DNA from 2 places in the Franconibacter daqui genome. Region 2 is predicted to be linked to the other one. Evidence: predicted binding sites of a transcription regulator. Region 2 holds the regulator's gene; the other holds the start of a gene.

Region 1 (5,355 bases), on a different contig from region 2:
CCGCGAGGATACCGATGCCGAACGCCGGGCCGGAGAAGAGCGCGCCGACAAACGGAATAGTAGAGAGCACGTTGCCCACCGGCTCCTGAAAATACGTGGCGAACAGCGGCGCGAAAATAAACAGCCCCCACATGCCGTAAACGATACTCGGGATAGCGGCCAGCAGTTCAATCGCGATGCCGAGCGGACGCTTTAACCAACCCGGGGCCAGCTCCGTCAGAAACAGGGCGATGCCGAAACTCACGGGAACCGCAATCAGCAGCGCAATAAACGAGGTGACCAGCGTGCCGTAAATCGGCACCAGCGCGCCATAAATGTCGTTAGGGGCATCCCATTCTTTGGTCCAGAGGAAGGAGAAACCAAATTTCTGGATGCTGGGCCAGGAGGAAATAATGAGGGAGACGATAATGCCGCCCAGCAGCAAAAGCACAATCAGCGCAGCCAGACGAACCAGCGCGCTGAAGATCATGTCACCCTTTTTCCCCGGAGGGTTAAATGCAGGCTTTGTCGCAGCCATAAGTCACTCTTTCAGTTTGGGCCAGGAAGCGCGCATTTTATCGTTCTTCCTGGCTAACGTAATGCTATACCCTAAATAATTCGGGTTGCAGCAAGGCGGCAAGCTTGTTCACCCCAGCAGCATAGATTCACTATGTCACTGGGGTGAACAAGCGCAGCCAACACAGCTGCGGCTCGAAGTATGACGGGTATTTAGTACAACGCTTTACCGCTGCTGTCTTTCACGCTGGTCTTCCATGCCGCGCGAACTTGCTCAACCACGCTGTCCGGCAGAGAAGCATAGTCCAGGTCGTTAGCCTGCTTCGCGCCTTCTTTATAAGCCCAGTCGAAGAACTTCAGCACTTCAGCGCCCTGCTCAGGTTTCTTCTGCTCTTTGTGGACCAGAATGAAGGTGGTGGAGGTAATCGGCCACGCATTGTCGCCTTTCTGGTTAGTCAGGTCCTGCGCGAAGGATTTGCTCCAGTCCACGCCTTTCGCCGCGTTGGAGAAGCTCTCTTCGGTCGGGTCAACCGGCTTGCCGTCGGCGGAAACCAGTTTGGTGTAAGTCAGGTTGTTCTGCTTGGCGTAAGCGTATTCCACATAGCCGATGGAGCCCGGCAGGCGCTGTACGAACGCGGCGATGCCGTCGTTGCCTTTACCGCCGAGACCGGTCGGCCAGTTAACGGTAGAGCCGGCGCCGATTTTGGATTTCCACTCGTCGTTCACTTTAGCGAGGTAGCTGGTGAAAACGAAGGAGGTGCCGGAACCGTCAGCGCGACGCACTACTGCGATATTCTGTGAAGGCAGTTTTTTGCCCGGGTTCAGCTTAGCAATCGCTTCGTCGTCCCACTTCTTGATTTTGCCAAGGTAGATATCGCCAAGGGTTTTGCCATCCAGCACCAGTTCGCCCGCTTTGAAGCCCGGCAGGTTAACCGCCAGCACCACGCCGCCGATAACGGTCGGGAACTGAAACAGGCCTTCCTGCTGCAGTTTTTCATCAGACAGCGGCGCATCGGAAGCGCCGAAATCCACGGTGTTGGCAATGATTTGCTTCACGCCGCCGGAAGAGCCGATCCCCTGGTAGTTCACTTTGTTACCGGTGGATTTCTGGTAAGTGTCAGCCCACTTGGCATACACCGGCGCCGGGAAGGTTGCACCGGCGCCAGTCAGGCTTGCGGCCGCGTTAACGGCGAAAGCGCTCATCGATAAGGTCGCGGCGACAACAGTTGCGACGGTGGTACGCATAACTTTCATAATGTCTCCTGCATGAGGTAAACGTAATTCATTGTTAAGTGGCTACGCTCTGCAAAATAGGACAATTGGGTGACAGTTAAATGTACGAATTATGACAGTTTTATGACAACGCGGAATCCGGGTATTTGTGTTAAGTAATAGATAATAAATTCAATCAGTTAAATTATTTTATGACGAGGGGATGAAAGAAAAATTTTCTTTTTATGACAGGGTAAACATAGCCCCGCAAGCGTAATTTGTCATAGACGTCGGTCGTTTAGCCGGACGGGAATCCGGGGATGATCACTCATAACAAAGCGTCTCAACGCCCCTTTTTAACGGAGCGGCGCTGAAGCTGACGCGCATGTTCTTGCTGCATTTTGAGCCTCAGACACCAGCGGACCAGGTTAACCATCTCCCGGCTGTTTATTATTCGCCAGGCAAGCCATAACAGCATCACGCCTGTGGCCCAGCTCAGCCCAAAGAGAAGCGAGATCGGCTGAAAAACCAGCCCGCAAACCAGCGTCGCCAGGCTTATCGCCAGGTGTAAAAACCAGCCATAAAACAGCGTAAGCAGGCCGCTGCGCCGGCCTTTTGTAATAGCCAGCGTGCTGGTCATGAGCAGCGCCAGCCAGACGATGCCTGCGATTATCCACACGAGAGAAAAAGCCGGACGCAGCGCAGCGACGTTTGCCACTGCACTGAAGAATAGTGCGTAGCCGCTCGCCACCAGCACATGGTAGTAAGAGGAGGTGCCGAAATAGCGGGATGTGGGCGCATCGCTACACTGCGCTATGTTCCGCTTCAGCTTGTGCAGCCTGCGATGCGAGATATCGTCTTCAACCTCGGCGCTGAACGCCAGCAACTGCGAGAACCGGGAACCGGAAATCCATGCAAACAGGGCCATAAAAGCGTGTTTTCCATTACGTTGCTGAAAAAAAAGAGGTTGCCGTCTGGCAACCTCTTCAGAGGATAACACGAGTCAGGAGGGATTATTCTACCGTAACCGATTTCGCCAGGTTGCGCGGCTGGTCCACATCGGTGCCTTTAATCAGCGCCACGTGGTAAGCCAGCAGTTGCAGCGGCACGGTGTAGAAAATGGGCGCAATCACCTCTTCCACATGCGGCATCGGGATAATGTGCATGTTTTCGCTGCTGGTGAAACCGGCGTCCTGATCGGCGAAGACATAGAGCTGGCCGCCGCGGGCGCGCACTTCTTCGATATTAGACTTCAGTTTTTCCAGCAGTTCGTTGTTAGGCGCAACCACAATCACCGGCATATCCGCATCGATAAGCGCCAGCGGGCCATGTTTCAGCTCGCCTGCGGCATAGGCTTCCGCATGGATATAAGAGATCTCTTTGAGCTTTAACGCCCCTTCCAGCGCGATGGGGTACTGATCGCCGCGGCCCAGGAACAGCGCATGGTGTTTCTCCGAGAAGCCCTCTGCGAGCTGCTCAATACGTTTGTCCTGGGAAAGCATCTGCTCAATGCGGCTCGGCAACGCCTGCAGGCCGTGAACGATGTCATGCTCGATGGAGGCATCCAGCCCTTTCAGACGGCTCAGCTTCGCCACCAGCATCAGCAGTACGGTTAACTGCGTGGTAAACGCTTTGGTCGAAGCCACGCCGATTTCGGTGCCCGCTTTGGTCATCAGCGCCAGCGAGGATTCACGCACCAGCGAAGAACCCGGGACGTTACAGATAGCGAGCGAACCGAGGTAACCCAGCTCTTTCGACAGGCGCAGCGCCGCCAGCGTGTCCGCCGTTTCGCCAGACTGCGAAAGGGTAATCATCAGGCTGTTGCGGCGCACCGCGGATTTGCGGTAACGGAATTCAGAGGCGATTTCCACGTCACAAGGCACGCCAGCCAGCGATTCAAACCAGTAGCGGGAAACCATGCCGGAGTTGTAAGAGGTACCGCATGCCACGATCTGGATGTGCTCAACCTGCGACAGCAGCTTATTAGCGTCCGGACCCAGTTCGCTGAGATCCACTTCGCCGTGGTTGATGCGCCCGGTCAGGGTGTTCTTAATGGCGTTCGGCTGCTCGTAAATCTCTTTCTGCATGTAGTGACGATAAATGCCTTTATCGCCCGCATCATATTGCAGATTGGATTCGATCTCTTCACGCGTTACCTGGTCGCCCGATTTTTCAAAAATGGTCACGGAGCGGCGGGTCACTTCAGCGATGTCGCCCTCTTCCAGGAAGATGAAGCGACGGGTCACTGGCAGCAGCGCCAGCTGATCGGATGCGATAAAGTTCTCGCCTACGCCAAGGCCGATGACCAGCGGGCTGCCGGAACGGGCCGCCAGCAGTACGCTCGGGTCGCGGCTGTCCATAATGACGGTGCCGTAGGCGCCGCGCAGCTGTGGGATAGCGCGCAGCACCGCTTCACGCAGCGTACCGCCTTTCGCCAGCTCCCAGTGGACGAGGTGCGCGATAACTTCGGTGTCGGTCTCGGAGATAAATTCGTAGCCGCGAGATTTCAGTTCTTCGCGCAGCGGTTCATGGTTTTCGATAATGCCGTTATGCACGACCACAATGTGGCCGGAAACGTGCGGGTGCGCATTGCCTTCAGAAGGCTCGCCATGCGTTGCCCAACGGGTGTGAGCAATACCGGTACCGCCACGCAGCGGTTGTTCTTCCGCCGCCTGAGCCAGCATCTGGACTTTGCCAAGGCGACGCAGGCGAGTCATATGCCCTTCGCTGTCAACCACCGCCAGCCCCGCAGAGTCGTAACCGCGGTACTCCAGACGACGTAAGCCTTCAAGCAAGATTTCAGCAATATCACGTTGCGCGACTGCGCCAACAATTCCACACATAGTTAATGGTTCCTGATTATGGCTTTACGCCATACGTTGTCGACGACCTGTATTGCCCTTTTTGGGCGCCCCGAGCCTTGTAGAGAGTGGGGTTATTTTTATGTATCCCTTACGGGACAAGAGCGGGGGCGGTTTATTATGTGCCCCTCTGCCCGAACCGCTTCCCGCAGGAAGCGACAACACTTACTTTTTCTTCACCGGGCGCTGCCAACCCTGGATATGGGTCTGCTTCACACGGCTGATAACCAGTTCATCTTCAGCGATATCACGCGTGACCGTCGTGCCCGCGCCGATAGTCGCGCCGCGCGCCACGCTTACTGGCGCCACCAGCTGCGTATCGGAACCGACAAAGACATCATCGCCGATAATGGTTTTGTGTTTGTTCGCGCCATCGTAATTACAGGTGATGGTGCCTGCGCCGATATTCACATTGGCGCCGATTTCCGCATCGCCGAGATAGGTCAGGTGGCCCGCTTTGGAGCCTTTCCCCAGACGCGCTTTTTTCATTTCCACGAAGTTGCCGACGTGGGCGCCCTCTTCAAGCTCCGCACCTGGACGCAGGCGAGCAAACGGACCGATGGTGCAGGCCGCCTCCAGACGCGCCTCTTCTACTACGGAGTAAGGGCTGATTTCGCAGTCATCGCCGATGATGCTGTTTTTAATAACGCAGCCCGCGCCGATTTTTACGCGATTGCCAAGCGTTACGCGCCCTTCGATAACGACATTCACATCGATTTCAACATCGCGGCCGTGTTCAAGCTCGCCGCGCAGGTCAAAACGGGCCGGATCGCGCAGCATGACGCCC
Region 2 (8,450 bases):
CGCCAATGGTTTTGCCGCTGGCGTTCAGCGCGTCGAGGGCGTCCAGCGCGGTATCAAGCGTTTCGGCGTCCAGCGTGCCGAACCCTTCGTCAAGGAACAGCGAATCGATGCGCGTTTTATGGCTCACCAGATCCGAGAGCGCCAGCGCCAGCGCGAGGCTCACGAGGAAGCTTTCGCCGCCGGAAAGCGTGCGGGTGTCGCGCACCGCGTCGGCCTGCCAGGTATCGACCACCTCCAGCTCCAGCTCCTCGCTAAGCTTGCGCTTGAGCAAATAGCGCCCGTGCAGGCGCGTGAGCTGGTTATTGGCGAGCCAGACCAGGTTATCAAGCGTCAGCCCCTGAGCAAACTTGCGGAATTTGTCCCCTTTTTGCGAGCCAATCAGCAAATTGAGATGTCCCCACTCCGCCAGTGTGCGCGTCGCCTGCGCAATCTCCTGCATCAGCGTCTGCAACTGCGTGCGGTTATGCTCATCCTGGCGCAGCTGCTGGCGGATCTCGCCCTGGCGGCTGGCGTTGTCGCGAAGCATGCCGGCGACTGAGGCCAGCGCCTGCTGCAATGCTTCGCTGTTTTCTTGCTCGCTTAATTCTGCCGGACGTTGCGTAAGGTGCTGCGCCAGCTGGGCCTGCGCTTGCTCCAGCAGGGTTTGCTGTTGATGCAGCTGCCGCTCCAGCCGCGCTTTCACTCCTTCCAGCTCGCGAAGCGTCGCCTCGTCCAGCAGGGCGGCGGAAAAGGCGGCCTGCTCGCTGAAGGGGCTGGCCGCCAGCGCCGTTTCAAAATCGGCACGGGCCTGCTGACAGCGCGCCTGCTCCTGGCGCATCTGTTGATGCAGCGCCTGGCTGCGCGCCTCAAGCGAAAGGCAAAGCGTGTGGCTCTGCTGACCTTCGCTAAGCGCTGCCTGCCGCTGCGATTCCGGCAGCGGCGCCACCTCCTGCTCCTGCGGCAGGGCAGTCAACAGCGTTTCATAGTGCGCGCGTTTTTCGCGCAGCTGCGTCTGCTGCTCCTGCTGCTGCTGCCAGGTTTTCGCTTCCGCCTCGCGTTCGCTGAACCAGCGCGCCTCGTCGCCCGGCTGCGGCGGCGTCAGCGCCAGCTCGCTGAGCTGCCGATGCAGGCTTTCCTGCTGCGCCTGGCAGGCGGATTCTGTCTGCGTGAGCTGCTGCTGCGTTTGCTGGCGCTGGTTTTCCAGCAACTGATGCTGCTGGAGGCGATGAAGCTGCTGTTCATGCTGCGCCTGTTCCTCAAGCCAGGTGGCGATATCGTCCTGCGGCAGAAAGGCTATCTCCAGCGCCGCGCAGAGAGCATGCCACTGTGAGGTGAGCGCTTGCTCCTCTTGTGCAAGGCTTGCCGCTTCGCTTTCCAGTTGCTGCTTCTGCTTTAACAGACTTTCTTGCTGGCCGCGAAGGGTGGCGCCTTCTTTACCCAACTCATCTTTTTCCTGCTCAAGCAACGCCAGCCGCTGTTTATTGAGATCGGGCTTCAGCGCCTGGTAGTGTTCCACGGCCGGGTGTTCCGTCGCGCCGCAGAGCGGGCAGGGACTGCCGGGCTGCAGGCGGTTGCGCTCCTCCACAAGGCTTGCGATGGCGCTCTCCAGCTCGCAGACTTTTTTCGCCTGCGCCACCTCTTCCTGTTTGGCTTTGTAGCGCTGGCGCTTATCGGCAAGCTGTGTTTCCAGCTGTTGTAGCTCCTGCTCAAGCGCGGCCTGCCTTTGCGCCTGGCGGGTTTTGCGCTGCGCCAGCGGGGCGAACTGGGCGTGCAGGACGGAGAGCTTTTCCCGCGTGGCGCGCAGGCGGGTGCTGGCGGCGAGCTGTTCGGCAATCTCATCGGGGGAGAGCGTCAGGCTGACCGGAGCCAGCGCTGCGCGTTTTTGCTCAATCGCCGCGAGACTTTCGCGCAGCGTCTGCGCCTGCTGCTGGTCGCGCTTTTGCTGGCTGAAGGCGGCCCGCCAGCCCGCCAGCTCGCTGCTCCACTGGCGAAAGCGTTCATGTTCAGTAAGCCATGCGGCAAGCTGGCGCAGCCCGTCATCGCAGCGCGCAAGCTCGTCGGCGGCCACCTGGCGGATTTGTTGACGTCGGGTTCGGGCAGTTTGTAAGCGAACGCTTACTTCTTCGTACTGCCGTTGGGTTTCGGCGTGCGCCGCTTCCTGTTCCTGCAAGCGTTGCCAGTAAGGCCGCAGTTTTTCCGCGGGCAGAGCGGCTTCAAGCTTTGCAAGATCCGGCGCGGCAGCCTGTAACGCGCGCGCGGCGTTTTCCACACCGCTGCGGGCCGCCACCTGCGCCTGCTCAAGCTTCGCGGCGTGCGTGAGCCATTCGTACTGGCGCTGCGTCTGCTGCTGGCGAGACAGCAGCGCATTTTCTTCATCAGTAAGCGCCTGCAAACCTGAGCGCAACTGTTGTTGCTCTTCATCGCTCAGCAATTTCACTCCCTGGGCCTGCGCTTCCCGTTTTTCCAGCTCCGCTTTGGCGAGCTTATGCTGTTCAAACACGCGGGCGGAAACCTGACCATAAATCTCGGTGCCGGTCAGCTCTTCCAGCAGTTCGGCGCGGTCTTTGGCGTCGGCATTCAGAAAGGCGGCGAACTGCCCCTGGGAGAGCATCATCGAGCGGGTGAAACGGTCGTAGTCGAGGCCAGTCAGGGTGGCGATGCGATCGAGCTTGTCTTTTACTTTGTCGGCGAGGATTTTGCCCGAATCGCAGCGCGCCAGCTCCACGCGCGGCGCCTGGAGCTTGCCGTCCGGCTGGTTGCGGGCGCGGTACTGGCTCCAGAAAGCGCGGTAGGCCACCCCTTTTACTTCAAACTCCACCTCCGCCAGGCACTCGGCGGTATCGCGGGTCATCAGGTCGTTTTGCGTCTGTGAAATAGTGTTCAGGCGCGGCGTCTGGTGATAAAGCGCAAGGCAAATGGCATCCAGCAGCGTGGTTTTCCCCGCGCCGGTCGGGCCGGTGATGGCGAACAGGCCGTTGCTGGCGAAGGGTTCGGCGGTAAAGTCGATTTTCCATTCGCCCTTAAGCGAGTTGAGGTTTTTTAACCGCAGGCTGAGTATTTTCACGCCTCTTCCTCCTGATGCAGGCTTTCCAGCGTTTGCGCGAAGAGGGTGCGCAGCCGCCGCGCTTCCTCTTCTTCCAGCTGTTCCTGCTGCAAACGGCGCTCAAAAACCTCCTCAACGCCCAGCTCGCTCAGCGTTTCGGTTTGCAGCGTACCGAGGTTTTTCTCGCGCAGCTCGCGGCTGCGGCGCAGCAGCACCACTTCCACCGGCAGGTTTTCGGTGAGCTGGGTTATCTGGCGCTGCATGTCGTGCAGGAACTGTTCGGTAGCGATTTCAATATCAAGCCACACTTTCGGCCCGGCGGGCGCGTCGCGCCACTGGTTCAGCGCCTGGGCAATCTCCTCAAGCGTGCCTTTTACCACCGCGAGCGGCTGGCTTACCGGCACCGGCAGCGCGGTCACGTCGCGCAGCTTGCCCTGCGTGAACTCCACCAGAAAGACGCTTTTTTCTTTACCTGTTTCATCAAAGCTCAGGGCGATGGGCGAGCCGCTGTAGCGAATATGGTCGCTTGCCGCCACCTTCTGGGCGCGGTGAATGTGGCCGAGCGCGATGTAATCCGCCGCCGGGAAGAGGTGAGCGGGAAAAGCGTCCAGCGTGCCGATGTAGATATCGCGTACCGCGTCGCTTTTGGTCACGCCCACCGTGGTGAGGTGGCCGGTGGCGATGATGGGCAGCGCTTGTTCGCCGCGCAGGGCGCAGGCGGCGTTGTAGCACTGTTCGTAATGCTGCGTGATAGCCTCCAGCAACTGCTGCTGTTTTTCACTGCCGGACTGGCCGCCGCGGCTGCGCAGGATATCGCGCGGGCGCAGAAACGGAATAGGGCAGAGCACCGCGCCGGGCGCGCCGTCGCGACGGTTAAGGATAATCGCCTGGCTTGCCGGATCCTGCTGGGCGCTGGCGATAACGCGGGTGTTCAGGCAGGCGAGCAGCTCGCGGGATTCATTTAACGTCGCCACCGAGTCATGGTTGCCCGCCAGCACAATTAGCTGACACTGCGTGGCCTGCAGCTTCACCACGAAGCGGTTATAAAGCTCGCGCGCGTAGCTTGGCGGCGAGCCGGTGTCGAAAATATCCCCCGCCACGATGATGGCGTCTGCCTGATGTTCCACCGCGGCCTCCAGCAGCCAGTCGAGAAAGGCCTGATGCTCGGCGGCGCGGCTTTTGGTATAAAAATTCTGACCAAGATGCCAGTCGGAAGTGTGGAGGATGCGCATAGATTTCCCTGTGGCGAAAAAGCAAGAGGGTGATTATAAACAAGCAGGCGGGCTGGTGTCCTGAACGGCTTGCCGGACGGGTGTCATAAATGCCGCTGAGGGAGTCATCAGACGGTCATCTTTTCATAAATCTGTCATAAATCTGACGCATAATGGCGCCGCATTGGATAATGTTGACTTTATATTACAGGGCTAATTATGGCGAGACGTATTCTGGTCGTAGAAGATGAAGCACCGATTCGTGAAATGGTCTGTTTTGTGCTCGAGCAAAACGGCTTCCAGCCCGTTGAAGCTGAAGATTATGACAGTGCGGTAAACCAGCTCAACGAACCCTGGCCCGATCTGGTCCTGCTCGACTGGATGCTGCCCGGCGGTTCGGGCATTCAGTTTATTAAGCACCTCAAGCGCGAAGCGATGACCCGCGATATCCCGGTGATGATGCTGACCGCGCGCGGTGAAGAAGAGGACCGCGTACGCGGGCTGGAGACCGGCGCGGACGATTACATCACCAAGCCGTTCTCGCCAAAAGAGCTGGTGGCGCGCATCAAAGCCGTTATGCGCCGCATCTCGCCTATGGCGGTGGAAGAGGTTATCGAGATGCAGGGCCTGAGCCTGGACCCGACCTCTCACCGCGTCATGACCGGCGAAAATCCGCTGGACATGGGGCCGACCGAATTTAAGCTTTTACACTTCTTTATGACGCACCCGGAGCGTGTTTACAGCCGTGAGCAACTGCTGAACCATGTCTGGGGTACCAATGTGTATGTCGAAGATCGTACGGTGGATGTGCATATCCGCCGCCTGCGCAAGGCGCTGGAGCACAGCGGGCATGACAGAATGGTGCAGACGGTGCGCGGTACGGGGTATCGTTTCTCAACCCGTTTTTAACTCATAACCTGGAGTGTGACCGTGCTCGAACGGCTGTCATGGAAAAGGCTGGCTCTGGAGCTGGTGTTGTGTTGTCTCCCGGCGCTGATCCTCGGGGCGTTTTTCGGCTATCTGGCTTGGTTTTTACTGGCGGCGGTGACCGGGCTGCTTATCTGGCATTACTGGAACCTGCTGCGTCTCTCCTGGTGGTTATGGGTCGATCGCAGCATGACGCCGCCGCCGGGAAGAGGAAGCTGGGAGCCGCTGCTGTACGGGCTGCACCAGATGCAGTTGCGCAATAAAAAGCGCCGCCGGGAGCTTGGCAATCTTATCAAGCGCTTTCGCAGCGGCGCCGAATCGCTGCCCGATGCGGTGATCCTGACCACTGAAGAGGGCACTATCTTCTGGTGCAACGGTCTGGCGCAGCAGCTCCTTAACCTGCGCTGGCCGGACGACAACGGCCAGAATATCCTCAACCTGCTGCGCTACCCGGAGTTCACCCGCTACCTGCGCGAAAAAAACTTCACCCGCCCGCTTAATCTGGTGCTGAACAACGGCCGTCATCTTGAGTTTCGCGTTATGCCCTACAGCGAACAGCAGTGGCTGATGGTGGCGCGCGACGTGACGCAGATGCACCAGCTCGAAGGCGCGCGGCGTAACTTCTTCGCTAACGTCAGCCATGAATTGCGTACGCCGTTGACGGTATTGCAGGGCTACCTGGAGATGATGCAGGAGCAGACGCTGGAAGGGCCGCTGCGGGACAAAGCGCTGCATACCATGCGCGAGCAAACGTCCCGTATGGAAGGGCTGGTGAAACAGCTGCTGACGCTGTCGAAAATTGAAGCGTCGCCCGCGCTGCAGTTGAATGAAAAAGTCGACGTGCCGATGATGCTGCGCGTGGTGGAGCGCGAGGCGGCAACCCTCAGCCAGCAGCGCCATACGCTGACTTTTGATGTTGACGCCACGCTTAAGGTGCTGGGCAATGAAGAACAGCTGCGCAGCGCGATGTCTAACCTGGTCTATAACGCCGTGAACCATACGCCGGAAGGCACGCATATTACCGTGCGCTGGCAGCGTGCGCCGCACGGCGCGCTGTTTAGCGTGGAGGATGACGGGCCGGGCATTGCGGCGGAGCATATTCCGCGTCTGACGGAGCGTTTCTACCGCGTGGATAAGGCCCGTTCACGCCAGACGGGCGGCAGCGGCCTTGGGCTTGCGATAGTCAAGCACGCCATCAGCCACCACGACGCGCGGCTTGAAATCGACAGCGCGCCCGGCAAAGGCGCCCGTTTTTCCTTTCTGTTGCCCGAACGGCTGATTGCCAAAGAGAAAGCGCTCGCCGAGTAATTCCCTTCATGGTGTAAACGCTGCTTGCCAAAGGCCAGTCTGACTGGCCTTTTTTTCTTCTATTACGTTTTCTTATGCCGCACTTACTCTGTTGATTATTTTTTGTTCGCACGAAAAGGTGGTGCTATTTTTATATCTTAGCGTTTCCCACTATGTCTGATGGTCCATGCAGAATAATAGTCTGGTTTTGCGATCCCGTATTGCCTTCAAACGTTATAAGCGTTTAAATTGCGCCCCTGCCGTTGGCAGACCGACTGAATTTGCGTGGTTAATCGAAAAACAATTCTTCGCCAACGCAATCGGGAAGCATATCCCGCTGTCTTTTGTCTGAAATGGCCGCGTTTCGTCATGCGGCGAACGTAATAATTTCAACGATTTCAACACCACATCCACAGGCAGTAAATCTTATGACCCACAAGTTAACAACGCGCGACATTATCGCACTGGGCTTTATGACCTTTGCGTTATTCGTTGGCGCGGGCAATATCATTTTCCCTCCCATGGTGGGGTTGCAGGCGGGTGAACACGTCTGGACCGCCGCGCTGGGCTTTTTGATTACCGCAGTGGGCCTGCCGGTGCTGACCGTGGTGGCACTCGCCCGCGTAGGCGGCGGCATCGATAGCCTCAGTACCCCGATTGGCCGCGGCGCAGGCATTCTGCTCGCCACCGTCGCCTATCTGGCCGTCGGCCCGCTGTTCGCCACGCCGCGCACCGCCACCGTCTCTTTTGAAGTGGGCATCGCCCCGCTGACTGGCGACGGCGCGCTGCCGCTGTTCATCTACAGCCTTATCTACTTCGCGCTGGTCATCCTGGTGTCCCTCTACCCGGGCAAGCTCCTCGATACCGTCGGCAACTTCCTTGCGCCGCTTAAAATTGTGGCGCTGATTGTGCTGGCCGTGGCCGCGATTATCTGGCCGGCGGGCGATATCAGCGTGGCGACCGACGCTTATCAGAAAGCGGCGTTCTCCAACGGCTTTGTGAATGGCTATCTGACCATGGATACGCTGGGCGCGATGGTGTTCGGCATTGTTATTGTCAATGCCGCTCGCTCGCGCGGCGTTAACGAGTCTCGCCTGCTGACGCGTTACACCATCTGGGCGGGCCTGATGGCGGGCATCGGCCTGACGCTGCTCTACCTGGCGCTGTTCCGTCTGGGCTCCGACAGCTCTGCGCTGGTGGAGCAGTCTGCGAACGGCGCGGCTATCCTGCACGCTTATGTTCAGCACACCTTCGGCGGGGCGGGCAGCTTCTTGCTGGCGGCGCTGATTTTCATCGCCTGCATGGTGACAGCGGTGGGTCTGACCTGCGCTTGCGCGGAGTTCTTCGCCCAGTATCTGCCGCTCTCTTACCGCACGCTGGTCTTTATTCTGGGCGGTTTCTCCATGGTGGTCTCGAACCTGGGCCTGAGCCATTTGATTCAGATCTCCATTCCGGTGCTGACGGCTATTTATCCGCCGTGCATCGTGCTGGTGGTGCTGAGCTTCACCCGCCCGTGGTGGCACCGCTCCGCCCGCGTTATCGCCCCGGCGATGCTCATCAGCCTGCTGTTTGGTTTAATTGATGGCGTGAAAGCGTCGGCGTTGAGCGGTATACTCCCCGGCTGGACCGCACACCTGCCGCTGGGCGACCAGAATCTGGCGTGGCTGCTGCCGACCGTCGCGATGGTTATCATCACGGCAGTCTGGGACCGCGCAGCCGGACGGCAGGTTACCTCCGCCGCCCACTAAATCGATGGGTTAATGTTTAACCACGGGGTCCCGCCCCGTGGTTTTTTATTTTGTTAAGTGGTATTGGAACGATGGAAAACAACAAGCTCAAACGCGGGTTGAGCACCAGACATATCCGTTTTATGGCGCTCGGCTCCGCTATCGGCACCGGGCTTTTTTATGGCTCTGCGGACGCCATTAAAATGGCCGGGCCGAGCGTGCTGCTGGCCTATATTATCGGCGGCGTGGCGGCCTATATCATCATGCGCGCGCTTG

The links. Region 2 encodes PhoB, which activates phosphate uptake and scavenging genes when phosphate is short. Its sites were predicted from a motif close to CTGTCATAAAACTGNCNNAT; they were not measured.
Region 1: pstS (phosphate ABC transporter substrate-binding protein PstS) is a predicted target of PhoB. The motif match lies at 1,839-1,858, and genes of this name have one in related genera.

What each region holds. Positions count from the first base shown of each region.
Region 1 is NZ_BMKJ01000007.1:166,864-172,218, forward strand. Features, by position in the region: gene pstC (phosphate ABC transporter permease PstC) at 1-517, opposite strand, end outside; gene pstS (phosphate ABC transporter substrate-binding protein PstS) at 709-1,749, opposite strand; gene IEX01_RS19535 (hypothetical protein) at 2,051-2,635, opposite strand; gene glmS (glutamine--fructose-6-phosphate transaminase (isomerizing)) at 2,721-4,550, opposite strand; gene glmU (bifunctional UDP-N-acetylglucosamine diphosphorylase/glucosamine-1-phosphate N-acetyltransferase GlmU) at 4,734-5,355, opposite strand, start outside.
Region 2 is NZ_BMKJ01000001.1:178,821-187,270, forward strand. Features, by position in the region: gene sbcC (exonuclease subunit SbcC) at 1-3,043, opposite strand, end outside; gene sbcD (exonuclease subunit SbcD) at 3,040-4,254, opposite strand; gene phoB (phosphate response regulator transcription factor PhoB) at 4,453-5,142, shown strand; gene phoR (phosphate regulon sensor histidine kinase PhoR) at 5,164-6,468, shown strand; gene brnQ (branched-chain amino acid transporter carrier protein BrnQ) at 6,876-8,195, shown strand; gene proY (proline-specific permease ProY) at 8,267-8,450, shown strand, end outside.